One region of the Halomonas binhaiensis genome, then DNA from elsewhere that is predicted to be linked to it. Evidence: predicted binding sites of a transcription regulator. Region 1 holds the regulator's gene; each other region holds the start of a gene.
The links. The regulator sigma-54, encoded in region 1, starts transcription at its own class of promoters, with help from an activator protein. The targets are predictions, from matches to a motif close to TGGCACNNNNNTTGCTNT.
Positions count from the first base shown of each region.

Region 2: the regulator sigma-54 is predicted to act here: its motif matches at 1,730-1,747, upstream of speB (agmatinase).
Region 3: the regulator sigma-54 is predicted to act here: its motif matches at 3,905-3,922, upstream of E4T21_RS13855 (ANTAR domain-containing response regulator).

Region 1 is NZ_CP038437.2:1,616,504-1,621,877, reverse strand. It holds gene E4T21_RS07055 (KdsC family phosphatase) at 1-353, shown strand, start outside; gene lptC (LPS export ABC transporter periplasmic protein LptC) at 356-946, shown strand; gene lptA (lipopolysaccharide transport periplasmic protein LptA) at 943-1,470, shown strand; gene lptB (LPS export ABC transporter ATP-binding protein) at 1,470-2,195, shown strand; gene E4T21_RS07035 (RNA polymerase factor sigma-54) at 2,308-3,720, shown strand; gene hpf (ribosome hibernation-promoting factor, HPF/YfiA family) at 3,919-4,227, shown strand; gene ptsN (PTS IIA-like nitrogen regulatory protein PtsN) at 4,240-4,725, shown strand; gene rapZ (RNase adapter RapZ) at 4,823-5,374, shown strand, end outside.
Region 2 is NZ_CP038437.2:525,179-530,552, reverse strand. It holds gene E4T21_RS02315 (sigma-54 interaction domain-containing protein) at 162-1,592, opposite strand; gene speB (agmatinase) at 1,870-2,820, shown strand; gene E4T21_RS02305 (YjiH family protein) at 3,063-4,448, shown strand; gene E4T21_RS02300 (HD domain-containing protein) at 4,521-5,135, shown strand; gene E4T21_RS02295 (5-guanidino-2-oxopentanoate decarboxylase) at 5,132-5,374, shown strand, end outside.
Region 3 is NZ_CP038437.2:3,159,559-3,164,932, reverse strand. It holds gene nirB (nitrite reductase large subunit NirB) at 1-470, opposite strand, end outside; gene E4T21_RS13865 (NAD(P)/FAD-dependent oxidoreductase) at 473-1,864, opposite strand; gene E4T21_RS13860 (CmpA/NrtA family ABC transporter substrate-binding protein) at 2,178-3,206, opposite strand; gene E4T21_RS13855 (ANTAR domain-containing response regulator) at 3,203-3,796, opposite strand; gene E4T21_RS13850 (nitrate reductase) at 4,542-5,374, shown strand, end outside.

The DNA of each region.
Region 1 (5,374 bases):
CTGGAAGGCGCTCCACCATGGTCGAGCATCGAGCCGATGCTCTGGGCATCCGCCATGTCAGCCAAGGTGTGGAAAAGAAGCTTGTCGAGCTCAAGACTCTCTGCACAGCACTTGGCCTTGAACTGCACCAGGTCGCTTACTGCGGTGACGACCTCCCCGACCTGCCTTGCATTCATCATGTAGGCGTAGGCATCAGCGTTCCCGGTGCCCCCGACTATATACAGAAGCATGCTCACTGGGTCACCGAACGCCATGGGGGACATGGTGCTGTGCGTGAAATCTGCGACCGCCTACTGATGGCCCAGGGTCATTGGGACAGCGTGCTCGATACCTATTTGCACAGTGGTCACTGAACATGCAATTGCGCCTGCGAAAGCCCGGCTTCCGCTTCTGGCTGGTAGTGATACTACTAGGGCTGGGAGCATGGCTGGCTTTTCTTGATCCACGCGATACCATCATTCCCAACATGATCCCCAAGAACGAGGCGGGGGAACCGGACTACTACCTGGAGGATGCCAAGCTGACTCGCTTCAATGCCCAGGGCCAAGCGTATCAGCGTGCTACCACTCCACGTCTGGCACATACTCCGGAGGATGATGTCACCCGCCTGAAGACACCAGATCTCGAACTGATCGACGATGACGGAAGGGACTGGATTGCCAGTGCAGACGAAGGACGCCTGGGGCCTGATGGCAACCCCATCGTCCTTACCGGCAACGCTCACCTAGAAGCACCGCAGGAACGTTGGCAGCTGGATACCGAAGAACTCCACTACGATAACAAGACAGGTCACGCCTGGAGCGAAACCCCTGCCCTGTTACGCCAACCGCCCCAGGAAATGCGTGGCGAGCGTTTCGATGCCTGGATTCATGACAATCGCGCCCGCCTGACCGACAATGTGACTGGCTTTCATCCGCCCGAACCCCAAAAGGAGTCTGCCCAATGACGCGTCCGAGCACCACTCACCTGCTCGCCCTGTGCCTGGGCCTTGCCACCTGCCTCGGCAGCAGCGCTGCCCTGGCCCTGGAAAGTGACCGCACTGCCCCGATTCAGGTCGAAGCCGATCAGCTTGATCTGGATGACAAGGCTGGCACGGCTGTCTATACCGGCAATGTACGCATCCAGCAGGGCAGCATGCTCCTCACCGGCGACCGGGTAGAAATTCGGCGCAACAACAAGGGCGAGCTGTCGCTGGCCACGGCCACCGGTCAGCGCGCCTACCTCGAGCAAAAACCCTCTCCCGAAGAACCCGTGGTCAAGGGGTGGGGGCATCGAGTCATCTATCACGTCCCTGAGCGCCGCATCGAGCTGATCAACCAGGCCGAGCTGCACAAGGGAGGCGACACCTTCGATGGCGCCTATGTGGAATACTTCCTCGATCGCAAGGTAGTGCAGGCCCGCTCCAGTGCTGAAGGCGTTCAGGGCAATCAGCGTATTCGCATGACTCTCGAGCCGGAGCAAGGTAACTGATGAAGACGCTTCACGCCCGCAACCTGGCCAAGAGCTACAAGAAACGCCGCGTCGTCCATGACATCAGCTTGTCCATTCGCCAGGGCAGCATTGTCGGTCTGCTCGGCCCCAATGGTGCCGGCAAGACCACCTCGTTCTACATGATCGTGGGACTGGTGCGCGCAGACTCCGGCGAAGTTGCCATTGACGAAATGGACCTGAGTCGTGCCGCCATGCACGAGCGAGCACTTGCCGGAATTGGCTACCTGCCCCAGGAAGCCTCGATATTCCGCAAGCTGACGGTTGCCGATAACATCATGGCGATTCTCGAAACTCGCAAGGACCTTGACAAGGCCGGCCGTCAACAGCGCCTGGAGCAACTGCTGGAAGACTTCCATGTCACCCATATCCGCGACAATCCCGGCATGGCATTGTCCGGCGGTGAACGTCGCAGGGTGGAGATTGCCCGCGCCCTGGCAACAGAACCCGCCTTCATTCTTCTTGATGAGCCCTTTGCCGGCGTCGATCCCATTTCCGTCGGTGAGATCAAGGCCATCATTCGCCAGCTCAAGGCACGCAATATCGGCGTTCTGATTACCGACCACAACGTCCGCGAGACACTCGATATCTGTGATCATGCCTACATCGTGGGCGATGGACAGATCATCGCTGAAGGCAATGCCCATGACATTCTTGCCAACCAGCGGGTCAAGGAAGTGTATCTAGGCGAAAACTTCCGCCTTTAACTAATGTTGGCAAGGGACTTGCATGCCGCCCGACTCGCCGTTAGTGTGATGCGATCATCCACCCGAGAAGCACTGTAATATCCATCAGTGTTTCCTTAACCGGAATTCGCTAATGGCCCTCAAGGCGTCACTGCAGCTGCGTCTTGGCACCCAGCTCACCATGACTCCCCAACTGCAACAGGCCATTGCTCTGTTGCAGCTATCCACCCTGGACCTGCGCCAGGAGATCCAGCAGGCCCTGGATTCCAACCCCATGCTCGAGCTGGAAGATGATTTTGGCGAGCAACAGGCCCAGGAAACCACAGATGACGACTGGGCCGATGAAATTCCTGCAGACCTGACGACCGACAGCGAATGGGAGGACACCTTCCAGGACCTCGGCATGGCACCTGCCGGCAGCGGTGAAGCGCCCGACTTCGAGCGTCAGGCCGATAGCCAGTCACTCCAGAGCCATCTCAGTTGGCAGTTGGCCATGCTCGACATTTCTCCAGCAGAAAACCGCATCGCCGAAAGCCTGATTGATGCTGTCACCAGCGACGGTTATCTCGATCAGCCATTGGAAGACATCCATGAAGGCCTTCTCGGCCAAGGTCTGGAGCCATTGACCCTGAGCGATGTCGAGGCCATTCTCAAGCGCCTGCAACAGTTCGAACCCACCGGCGTCTTCGCTCGCGACCTGCGCGAGTGCCTATCCCTGCAACTCGATGCATTGCCCAGGGAAACGCCTCTGCTGGCCCAGGCAGGGCGTCTGGTCCGCCAGTTTCTCGAGGCTCTGGCTGCTGATGATCGTCGCATGCTCAAGCGCCGTCTCAGCCTGGATGACGACCAGCTCGACAGCGTCATCCGCCTCATACGCAGCCTCGATCCGCGCCCCGGCAGTCAATTCGGTGACAACAGCTCAGACTACGTGATACCTGACCTCATCGTACGCCACAGCGCCGCTGGCTGGCAGGTAGAGCTCAACCCTGATGCCATGCCGCGACTGCGTATTCAACCCGACTACGCAGCCTTGATTCGCCGTGCCGATAAAAGCCAGGACAACCAGTTTCTCAAGGATCATCTGCAGGAAGCCCGCTGGCTTCTCAAGAGTCTATCCAGCCGCAATGACACCCTGCTCAAGGTGGGCCGTGAAATCATGGCACGCCAGATCGACTTTCTAGATCATGGCGAAGAAGCAATGAAACCCCTGATCCTGGCCGACATTGCAGACAAGGTCGAGATGCATGAGTCCACCATCTCTCGAGTCACGACACAGAAGTTCATCTATACCCCCCGTGGCGTCTTCGAACTCAAATACTTTTTCTCCAGCCAGGTAGGCAACGATGGCGACGCTCATTCCAGCACAGCAATTCGCGCCATGATCAAGAAACTCATCCAGGACGAGCCTCCTCGCAAGCCGCTATCCGACAGCAAGCTGGTCGAGCTGCTTAATGCGACTGGCGTCAACGTGGCCCGACGTACAGTAGCCAAGTACCGTGAGTCGATGCATATTCCCTCATCCAGCGAGAGAAAACGTCTACGCTGAGGCGCGTCTTAAAGTCGCAAGGACTGCCCGCAAACACCCGCTGCCGTTGAATCCGCCTGCTGGACAAGCTGATAAACCATACAAGTTGCTGAATCACGGGCTCTCCTGCCAGATTTCAAGCAACTTCGATGAGGGGGTTTGCAGGATCAGAAAAAGGGTTACAATCGAGCTACCACATGCAAGAGCAAGGAGCTTGTCATGCAAGTAAACATCACCGGCCATCACGTTGAACTGACCGACCCCCTGCGTGACTACGTACAAGAGAAGCTCACTCGAGTGGAGCGCCACTACGACAATATCACCAACGTTCAGGTGACATTGTCAGTGGAGAAGGAACGCCAGCACGCCGCCTGCACGCTTCACGCCGCCGGTGCTGATCTCCATGCTGATGCACAAGATGGCGATATGTATGCCGCCATCGACGCGCTTGCCGACAAGCTTGATCGTCAGTTGGTCAAGCATAAGGAAAAATCTCAAGCCCGAGCTCAGGGCACCGGACTCCGTTGATCCCCCATCATTATGACATTGGAAGCCATTCTCCCTCCCGAGCGCACTCTCTTTGATGTGCCGGGAGGAAGCAAAAAAAGGGTGCTGGAATTTTTCAGCACCTTTATTGCGCAAAATACTCCGAGCCTGGACAGCCAGGAAGTCTTTAGCCGACTGATTGGCCGCGAGCGGCTAGGCAGTACGGGTATCGGTAATGGTGTGGCCATTCCTCATGCCCGTAACCCTCACTGCAAAACGCCAATCTCGGGCTTTCTCAAGCTTTCTGAGCCTATCGACTTTGATGCGATCGATGGTGAGCCCGTCGATCTAATCTTTGTGTTGTTGGTGCCTGAGGAAGCTGACGATACCCACCTGGCTCTGTTGGGACAGGTCGCAGGGGTCATGAGCGATGCCGAAACCCGGCAACGCCTGCGCAATGCCACTTCACAGCGAGAGCTTTACGAATGCCTCCAGGAAGCGATTCGTCAATCCGACGAACCTTCACCTCCCAGTGGCTGAGAGCTTCCGTCCCATCAACAATACCGTCCATCCATTACATGCCTCAGCCGCACTCTCCTTCGAGTACTGCGGCTCTCCCCTGACCAGGAGACAGGACATGCAACTCGTGATCATCAGCGGCCGCTCTGGCTCGGGCAAGTCCGTTGCTCTGCAGGCCCTCGAAGATCTCGGTTTCTATGCCATCGACAATCTCCCTGCCATGTTGCTGGGATCGTTGGTGGCAGAACTGGCCAATAGTGACCTGCGCCGCGTCGCTGTCAGCATCGATGCACGCAATCTGCCAGGAGCACTCGAACGATTCCCTGAACTGCTCAGCGAGCTCAAGGATGGCAATATCGAGTGCCAGGTGGTTTACCTGACCAGCAACCCGCAGGTACTGCTGGAACGCTTTTCCCACACTCGTCGGCGTCATCCGCTAACCCGCTACAGCGACATGACCCTGGCTGAAGCTATTGAATCTGAAGAAAAAGCACTCAGTGGCATGCGAGATCTGACGGACCTGGTCATCGATACCACCCGCTTGTCCGTGCATGACTTGCGTGCCCAGATTGCCGACCAGGTCGCCGGGCAAGATGCAGAACAGCTCAGCCTGACCATAGAGTCCTTCGGCTTCAAGCGCGGCGTTCCTCCTGATGCCGACATCGTCTTC
Region 2 (5,374 bases), 1.1 Mb from region 1:
CAGTCGCCCATACCTCCAAGACATGACCGCATGCACATCGCCCAGGAGAATGGCATGCTTAATTTATCATGATAAATTCTCAGGACAAGCCTCGCTGTGGCTATCTTTCCCCTCTCAGAGACTTTCTTTCCCCTCTCAGATACTTCTCTATAGAAGCATTCTCAGCGATTCCCCCGAATTTCCAGGCCATGTTGCTTGAGCTTGCGCACGACACTGGGCTGGCTGATGCCAAGGCGCTCAGCGATCGCGTAAGTGGAGGGCAACTGCTGGCAAAGCTCGGCAAGAATGCGGTATTCAGTGCGTGCCAGGGCCTCCTTGAGCCCTTCATGTTCCGCCAGACTAGCCCCGACAGACCCCATATCGGCTTGCTTCGGCACACCCCCATCAGCGGTATTCCTCTGGCTCTCGACGTTCAAGGTGCGCGCGTGAATCACGTCGTCACTGGATAGCCAGGCCCGCTCCAGCACATTCTCCAGTTCGCGCACATTTCCCGGCCAGTCATGCCCCATCAGCACTTGCCACACGTCACGATCGAGTATCTTGTCACGCCCATAACGCTGGTTGAGCCGCCCCAGTTGTCGTTCGACCAGGGCAGGCACTTCCTCGCGTCGCTCACGCAGGGGCGGCAGGGTGACAGGTATGACATTGAGCCGGTAATAGAGGTCAAGACGGAATTGCCCCAGCTCGACACTTTGAGCCAGATCCTGATTAGTGGCCACGACCAGGCGAAAGTCGACGCGACGGGATTCCGTATCGCCCAGACGTGTGATGCTCCCATCCTGAATGGCCTTGAGCAGCTTGGTCTGCACTGACAGCGGCAGCTCACCGATCTCATCCAGAAACAGGGTCCCTCCTGCCGCCTGCTCGATCAGTCCCACGCGTCCACCAGGTGCCGCCCCCGAAAAGGCTCCCTGGCGATAACCGAACATTTCCGACTCGAACAGGCTTTCAGGAATCGCGGCACAGTTCACGTCGATGAATGGCCCCTCGGCACGAGGGCTCCAACGGTGCAGCAAGCGCGCGAAGACCGTCTTGCCGACACCGGATTCGCCCTGCATCAACACCGTGGCATCGGTAGATGCCACACGACACAGTAAGCTGGCTATCTCGCGCATGACAGGACTATGAGCTTCCAGGTCCCCCAGGGCCGCTTCAAGATCTTCGGCATCCTGCCCAAGACCATGGCCTAGCTTGACGTGATCACTGAAGCGCTGCTGCAGCAAGGCATATTCCTGCTGCAGCAATTGCAGGTCGGTCAGGTCCATGGAACGGCTGACGACAGCGACCAGCCTATCGCCATCAAAGACGGGATGTGCCTGGGCAATCACCGTTCGCCCGGTACTGGTCTGCTGCACCAGTTGGGCAGCCTGCCCGGTTCGGAAGACTTCCATCGTGACGGAAGGCCGCAGTACACCTTCCGCCTCAAGACGCTGAACGGTGGTCTGGCATAACGCCTCCCGCGACATGCCATACACGGCAGCCGCTCCAGGGCTGACGTCACGAATACGGCCACTGGCCTCAACAATGAAGAAGTGGTCATGCGCGGTATCAATGATCGTCTGGAGGATGAGGTCTTCTATATAAGCGCCCATAACGGCTCCCGCAAAACAATCCATAAATGAATCAATGATTCATTAGTGTATCGCACCACGACCCAATTCGATTCAAAAATGAATCACCCTGCTTCTCATCGCAGATGAAACTGACGGCCGCAAAGGCTTTTCGGGATTGGCATGGTTCCTGCAGGTCTTGGAAATGAAGCCACATGTCAGGGATGTCCCAACGTCATCGGCCACCTGACGGCAATCTCGACAGCGAAATCTCAACAGTCAAATCTCAACAACAGTCATTCAAAAGCAGGAAGCCATTGTGAACGATTTTAATCAGCCTCTGGGTGGAAATGTCATGCCGCGTTCGGGCGGCCCCGCGACCATGATGCGTCTGCCGACTCAAGACACTGCCGCAGGCCTTGATGCTGCCTTCATCGGCATTCCCATGGATATCGGTACTTCCAACCGTCCAGGCACCCGGCTTGGCCCACGCCAGATTCGTGATGAGTCACGCATGCTGCGCCCCTACAACATGGCGACCCGTGCAGCCCCTTTCGACAGCCTGCAGGTGGCCGATATCGGTGACGTACCGATCAACACCTTCAACCTGCCCAAGAACCTCGACATCATCAGCAACTTCTATGATGACGTGCTTGCCCACGACTGCGTGCCCCTCACCCTCGGTGGCGACCATACCCTGACCTGGCCGATCCTGCGCGCCATCGCCAAGAAGCATGGCCCGGTGGGGCTTATTCATATCGATGCGCATGCTGACGTCAACGAGCACATGTTCGGCGAAGAAGTGGCCCATGGCTGCCCGTTCCGCCGTGCCCAGGAAGAAGGGCTGCTCGACAGCAAGCGCGTCGTGCAGATTGGCCTGCGTGGCACCGGCTATGCCGCCGAGGACTTCGACTGGTGCCGCGAACAAGGCTTCCGTGTCGTGCAGGCCGAAGAATGCTGGCACAAGTCGCTCGCACCGCTGATGGCAGAAGTTCGCGAGCAGATGGGGAATGGCCCTGTCTACATTTCCTTTGATATCGACGGCCTTGATCCTTCCGTGGCGCCAGGCACAGGTACTGTGGAAATGGGAGGGCTTACCGCCCAGCAAGGTCTCGAAATCGTCCGCGGAGCCTGGGGACTCAACATTGTCGGCGGCGATCTGGTCGAAGTGGCGCCCCCCTATGACCCCAGTGGCAATACCGCGCTGATGGGCGCAACACTGCTCTACGAGATGCTCTGCGTGCTGCCCGGCGTCAAGCGCCGCGACTGAGGGTTCCTGAGTGACATGACGCAGCCCCTGCCATGGCAGGGTCCGAGGCGCTGACAAAGGTCACGAGCGACGATCAGGCAAGGCAAAATCCGCCGAAAAGCGCAGTTTACAAGCCGTAAATGAGCATTTTGAGGTGGATTTTAACGCTGGATGATCGAGCGCAGTAGTTTGTCTGCAGCCTCGGCCATGAGGGCATCGCGAAAAGCCATGCCCCGACACTACAAGATCAACGAGTAACGCTTATGTCTTCGCAACTGCATTCCGCCGACCAGTTGGCCAATGATGTCGCTCCCATCAACGCGGCCGGGGTCCTCAAGTTCGCCATACCGTCCTTGCTCGGTATCCTGTTGTTTCTCGTGCCCATCTCCACGGAAGAGTCGATCAATATCGGCATGGGAATGGCCGCCGACTGGCTCAAGGCGACCCTGGGCAGCACATTGCCCGCCATTGCCACCGGCGTGCTCTGTCTGTCGGCGCTGATTACCTTGCTGGTGTCCCTGACCCAGCCTCGCTGGGCACAGCACAAGGCCATGCAGGAGCTGTTCAACGTCGCTCCGCTATGGCTGGTGACCCGCATCATCGGTGCGATCTTCGCGGTCATGACCTACTTCCACATCGGCCCGGAGTTCATCAACTCCGACTTCACCGGTGGTGTCATGCTCAATGACCTGGCGCCTGTACTGGTGACATTTTTCTTCTTTGCCGCCATCCTGCTGCCGCTTCTTGTCGATTTTGGTTTCATGGAGTTCGTCGGCAGCCTGGTACGTACCCCTTTCCGCAAGATCTTCGGCCTGCCAGGGCGCAGTGCCATCGATGCTACGGCCTCTTGGATGGGTTCCGGCACCGTAGGCGTGCTGATCACTACCCAGCAGTACGAGCAAGGTTTCTACAACTGTCGAGAAGCCGCCGCCATCGCCACGAATTTCTCGATCGTGTCGATTGCCTTTGCTCTGCTGGTGACCACCTTTACCCAGATCAATCACCTGTTCATTCCTTTCTATCTCACCGTGGTAGTGGCCGGCCTGGTGGCAGCGGTGATCGTGCCACGCCTGCCCCCTCTCTCACGCAAGCCCAACACCTATTACGAGCCTGTGGGCTGCCGGATTCGTGAAGAGAATGACAGCCAGCAGAACCTGCTGCGCTACAGCCTCGGTATGGCCGTGGCGAGGGCACGTACTGCGCCAGGTGCGGTGAAGCTGATACGCACCGCACTGTTCAACGTCGCCGATATTCTCTTTGGCCTGCTGCCGATCGTCATCGCCATCGGTACCGTGGCCCTGGTGCTGGTGGAATACACCCCAATCTTCGACTGGCTGTCACTGCCGATGGTCCCGGTGCTGGAGTGGATGGGACTGCCCGAGGCCGACAAGGCTGCCCCGGCCACCCTGGTGGGCTTTGCCGACATGTTCCTGCCCGCAGTATTGGCCAAGGACATCGACAGTGAGCTGACACGTTTCGTGATTTCCTGCCTGTCACTGACCCAGTTGATCTACATGTCGGAAATCGGTGCTCTGCTGCTGAAATCGAAGATTCCGCTCAAGTTCTGGGAGCTGGTGGTCATCTTCATTCTGCGCACGGTCATTACCCTGCCGATCATCGTGGTGATGGCACACTGGCTGGTGGGCTGATGCCAGGAGCGCGGCCAGCACCTGACCTGGCCGCATCATAGACAACGTTCATGTGATTGAGGAAAGATCCGCATGGCCCTTAACTCCCACGCTCCTGGCAAGGCAACGTTCACCCGTATTGATCAAAGTACGGCTGAAGACTGGCAAGTCATTCTCGCTCATGACGTGGAATATCTTGATGGCTTGCCCGATACCGTCGTGGCAACGCTAAAGCGCCTTGGCGAAGGACATCAGCCCTACCAGGTCACACGTTTGGAACATTGCCTGCAAACAGCGACTCGTGCAGAGCGAGCAGGCGCCGAAGAAGAAATGATCGTCGCTGCATTGCTGCATGATATCGGTGATGAACTGGCGCTGTTCGATCACGCCTCCTATGCCGCATCAATCATCAGGCCCTTCGTCAGCGAGAAAACCCACTGGATCATCAAGCATCACGATGTATTCCAGGGGTATTACTACTGGGACAAGCTCGGCGCAGACAAACATGCCCGAGAACGTTTCCGTGACCATCCCTGGTTCGACGACTGTGAGGCCTTTTGTCGTGAGTGGGATTGTCCTTCTTTCGACCCAGAGTACGACTCACTGCCACTCGACCACTTTATGCCGATGGTGCAACGCATCTTTTCTCGCCAACCGTATAGCCTTGCGCCAGATCCGGCGTTTCCATCACAAGGACTACCCAAATGACCTGTGCCGAACTACTGATTCGCCTGCTGCGTGACAGCTATGCTGTGGATACCATCTTCGGCATCCCTGGTGTGCATACCGTCGAACTGTATCGTGGCCTGGAGGGTGGAAAGCAGGAAGCGTCCGAGGATGGAAATGGAAGCGGCATCCGGCATGTAACGCCACGCCACGAACAAGGCGCGGGCTTCATGGCCGATGGTTATGCCCGGACAACCGGAAAACCGGGCGTATGCTTCATC
Region 3 (5,374 bases), 1.5 Mb from region 1:
ACCACGACACCCGTCGATGCGGCCTGAGCAGCATCGCGGATCGCATCGAGGTCTTCCAGGGTGCGATAGACCAGGCAGCCATCGTGGTCGTTGCCGGGAATCGGTGGTACGAAGGGGTAGGAGCCTGTTGCTAGAACCAGACGATCGAAGCTGTAGCGGGCTTGAGGGGTGAGTACTTCACGCTTTGCGCGATCAATGCCCGTAACCTGTTCGTGCAGGTGCAGCTCAATGGAGTGCTCTGCGTAATATTCCGTGGTGGAAAGGGCCAGGGATTCGGCATCGCGGCCGCTGAAGTACTCGGACAAATGTACCCGGTCATAGGCCAGATGGCGCTCTTCACCGAATACCACGATGCGGTAGTCGCAATGAAGATTGCGCTCGACCAATTGCTCGATCAAGTGATGACCGACCATACCGTTTCCCACCACGATCAAAGTGGGGCGAGCGGGTGAAGAGGGGAGTGTTGTCATGGTCATGCAGCCTCCTGAGCGGCGGCGTTGTTCTTGGAGTCAGAGTTCTTGGAGTCAGAGTTCTTGGAGTCAGCGTGAGCGGGACCTGCGAATTCACCATGGGACTCGCGGATCTGGTGCTGTGTCAGTCGTTCGGTGAGCAGAGCTTCGGTATCTGCCTGTCCCAGCAGTAATGACTGGCGTACGCCGTCAAGGTGAGTGGCATCTTGGGCAAGCTGGAACAGCCAGGGGCCCATGCGGGTATCTCCGTACAGCACGGCGCCTTCCAGGCGTCCGGCATGCAGCAGCAGACGGCGATACTCCCCTTGCTCGGGATCGTGGTAGCTGAGCACTTCGTGGTGCGGTGCCGCATCAGTAGGACCGAAGGCGTACAGCGATATGCCGGAAATCTTGAGCTTGGTGGCGCTGTCCTGGTCGCGATAAGGCTCTCCAGGCTGACCGCATAGACGCTTGGCCAGTACGTCCACCTGACGCCAGATGGGATCGACGAGACCGTAAGTGGAGTTCTGGAACTGACAGCACTCACCCAAGGCCGAGATATCAGGGTCGGAAGTGGCCAGGTATTCATCGACGAGAATGGCATGCTGGCAGTCGAGACCAGCATCAAGTCCCAGCTCTATGTTGGGAGTGATACCTGCGGCAATGACCACCTGGTCCGCTGCGATGACGTCAGTCCTCCCGGCTAGACGGATACCACATACCTGGCCCTGATCATTGCCGATGATTTCTGTGGGATCCGCTGCGGTGATGATGTACAGCCCGCGGGATTCGAGCTCCCGGGTCAGCATCCTGGCGGCAGTGGTATCCAGTTGGCGATTCATCAAGCGGTCGCTGCGCTGCAGGACAGTGACTTGCATACCGCGCTTACGCAGGCCTTCGGCGGCTTCCAGGCCGAGCAGGCCGCCGCCGATAACCACCGCAGCACCGCCTTTTCTGGTGTTGCTGGCAAGGTTCTCGGCATCTTGAAGATCACGAAAACCACCAACGCCCTTGAGCTTGAGTCCTGCCAGTTCAGGCATGAAGGAACGTGAGCCAGTGGCGATCACCAGGTGGTTGTAATCGATCACTTCACCATTGGCGCAATGCAGCTGGTGGCCAGCACGATCGATAGTGGTGGCACGCAATCCCTGGCGGGTCTCGACATGGGGGGCTGCATGAACCTCTTCTGGCTGACCTGCTGCGGAACTAGGCAGGAGAAGGCCTGCATGATCGATTTCACCCGCCAGCCAGGGCGATAACATGATGCGGTTGTAGGCGGCACTGTGCTCTTCACCGATTACCGTGATGCGTGAAGGAGCGCCTGGCAGTTTGCGCAGACTTTCGACCAGTCGGTGAGCTGCCATGCCGTTGCCGACGATAACCAGGTGTTGGTGCAGCACAGGAAAGTGGTTCATGGATAGCCTCCAGAAACGGCAAAGACGTCTCGCATCCCCTTCTTCGGGAATACAGAGACGTCTTTGTCTATATATATGCAGGGTCATCCTGCCTTCGGGAAGCGATCGCCGTTGACCGCAAGTGGAACGATGTCCGGTTATTGATGTGATTCTTCTAGCGAGATGTGGGCCAGATATGAATCTATTGTTTATAAAACAGTTATATACCCGGTAGTAGCTGCATGGAGCGATGCACTGTGCCGTTCATGTGTCACCAGAACGGCACATCATTGGTGCATGGTTCCACGGTGTTGCACGTTGCTGTAACGATGCTCTACAGGAGCGGCCGATAGCAGCGTGCCAGTACCTCCGGGTCCAGGCGGTTGCCCCGGGACTCGGCCAATGGCCTCATGTGCGCGGCCATGACAGCAAAGGCCTCAGGGTGGGGCGACAGGCGAGTCAAGTACTGCATGGTTGGTGCCTGACCGAGCGGCAATTTATCCAGATGACTGACGTGACGGTCCAGATAGGGGGGCAGCGCCAACCATTGCAAGGTTTGTTGCTGGGCATCTTCGCCACTATCGAGCCAGTCAGCAGCGGCCTGTATGGCTCGTAGCAGGGCGCTCAGGGTCTCGGGGTAACGACGTGCCCAGGAAGCTGTCACGCCAAGCACCTTTTCCGGGTGCCCCGGGAACAGGTCTGCTCCATTGGCCACGATGCGCCCTATGCCATGGTGCTCGGCCAGGCTGCCCCAGGGCTCTCCAACGCAGAAGCCATCAATCTGGCCTTCATGCAGGGCATCCACCATACGTGCCGGTGGCAGGGCAATCAGCTCTACATCGCTATCCGGATCGACGCCGCCTCGCTCCAGCCATGCTCGTATCTGCAAGTGCTGCCAGGAATAGGGGTAGACCATGGCCAGGCGTGGCGGTGTGCCACGATGGTGGATCAAGCGATCGGACAGCAGATCGCGTAAGGCCCTGGCGTTGCGTGCAGGGTCGTTTGGGTCTGGCGGTGCCATGCCTTCGGCATAACGGTTGGAAAGCACCAGCGTGTTGCCGTGGGTGCCCAGCACGATAGGAGCCAGGGTTTCACAGGGAGCGCGAGACATGCCCAGGCTCATTGCCAATGGCATGGGGGCGAGCATATGCGCGCCATCCAGGAATCCTGCCGCAACCTTGTCGCGCAGCGTCGACCAGGCGTTTTCCCGGGAAAGATTGACGTCCAGCCCTTGTGCGGCGAAGTGACCACCTTCCCGGGCAATGATCAGCAAGGCGGCATCGATCAGTGGTATGAAGCCCAGCGTCAAGGTGTCGATCTCGGGAGGGCGGGGTGTCGCGATAAAGGTGTTGGCTTCGCTCATAGTCCTTTCTCCAGGCGTTCCAGGATGTCGATAACGCTGTCGGCAACATCCGCGATGCGTTGACCACGATCCATGGCCAGCTTGCGCAGCATGCGATAAGCCTGTTCCTCGTCGCAGCTCTGATGCTTCATCAACAGGCCCTTGGCCCGCTCGATGCGTTTGCGTTCGGCGAGCTGGTTGCGGGCCCGATCCAGCTCCTTGCGCATGGACTGGAAGGACTCGAATCGTGCTATGGCGACATCCATGACCGCCTTTACTCGGCCGGCCACCAATCCGTCGACGACATAGGCGCTGACACCGGCCTTGAGTGCTGCCTGCATGGAGTCAGGATCATGCTGATCGGCAAAGAACACCACCGGGCGAGGATTTTCACGATGCAGTAGCGACATGCTGTCCAAGGTGTCACGGTCGGGAGATTCCATGTCGATGATCACGACATCAGGGGAGTGACGGGCGACCATTTCATTCAAGCTGGCAGGGCTGGAAAGCCGGCAGATTACTTCGTGACCTTCCTGGCACAAAGCCTCTTCGACCATGGCGGCACGAACAACCTCTTCATCTACCAGCAGCACTTTCAATGGCAGGGGCATAGGTATGGCTCATATCTAGAAAGTTGCGGTCAGCGGCGTCTGCCTTGTTGTTACATCGTTGCGTTGCATCGCCGGATGATGTCCATGACCTTGTTGATCTGCATGTGCTCTGCAAGAAGTGTTCCAGCTTTTCCCTTCCTTGCCTTTTTATAGCGATATGCTGTGTGGCATCCATCGAAAAAGATGATGCAACAGTGATGCAATGAATGGGGTGCAGAGAAAGGGAGTCAAAAGAAGAGAGTCAGGGGAAGAACGTCAGAATAAGAACGTACAACAGTGCTGGACCATGGGATGAGAGTGGAAGCTGCACCTTGGTGGTGCGCTGGACATGAAGGCAGGGGGCATATGGTGCAATGCAGTATCGAGACACGTCGTGGGAGAGATGGATAGAGGAGCGGAAGGACGGATTGGGCTTATCTGAGAGAAAATTTGGCACGAGGTTTGCTTAAACTTAAGCAGCATCCGTCAAGTCAGCTATTCAGAACGGCTCTTCGATTCAGCTCTTCGATTTAGCGCTTCACGATAGCTCATCACGATAACAGCAGGTAATCGCGGCAGGGGAGCCAGAAGAGGCTCTCCTTCGGTCGGGCAATGGCGTCCACCCATTCAAGTCATGTCAGCAATGCTGGCGGCCTGGAGGGTGGGCGCTTTCGTTTATGGGCTCTGAACCACTTGGCCCATTGTTTTTCCCGCAATACCTGTATCGCACTTATCGGTTTCTAACCAGGCTCTGAGGACAGTGAATATGGCGCAGCTCAACCTGACAACCTGCCCCTATTGTGGCGTGGGTTGTGGTATCGAGGCTCAACTGGAAGAGGGGCGAATCGTCGACGTGAAAGGAGACAGCGAGCACCCTGCGAATTACGGTCGCCTATGTGTAAAGGGCTCCGCCCTGGCAGAAACGCTCGGGCATCATGGGCGCCTGACTCGCCCTCGGGTTGATGGCGTGGAGGTGGACTGGGACACCGCTTTGGCGTCGGTGGCGTCACGTCTACACACGGCACGCGAGGCGCACGGTAACGAAGCGCTGGCGGCTTATCTTTCTGGACAACTGCTGACAGAGGATTACTACGTCGCCAACAAGCTGTTCAAAGGGTTCCTCGGAACCCCTCACCTGGATACCAACTCTCGTTTATGCATGGCATCTGCAGTTGCCGCCTATAAACGCTCTCTTGGTGCTGATGCAGTGCCATGTAGCTATGAAGACATCGAGGATGCGGAGCTGGTGGTCCTGGTGGGATCCAACCTGGCCTGGAATCACCCGGTACTGTTTCAGCGTCTGCGCGTGGCCAAGAATCGCAATCCCCTGATGCGAGTAGTCGTGATCGACCCTAGGGTGACCGATAGCTGTGAGCTGGCCGATCTGTATCTTGGTATTCGCCCTGGTTCCGATGCTCGTCTGTTCAATGGCTTGCTGGCTTGGATGGCGAAGAAGAAGCGTCTTAACCAGGTCTTTGTGGAGCGTTTCACTACAGGGTTGGAGGAGGCTCTGGCGGCAGCTCAGGAAGATGATGCAAGTGTAGAGGCGGTGGCCAAAGATTGTGATGTGGACGCCGAACGCCTGGAAACCTTCTATTA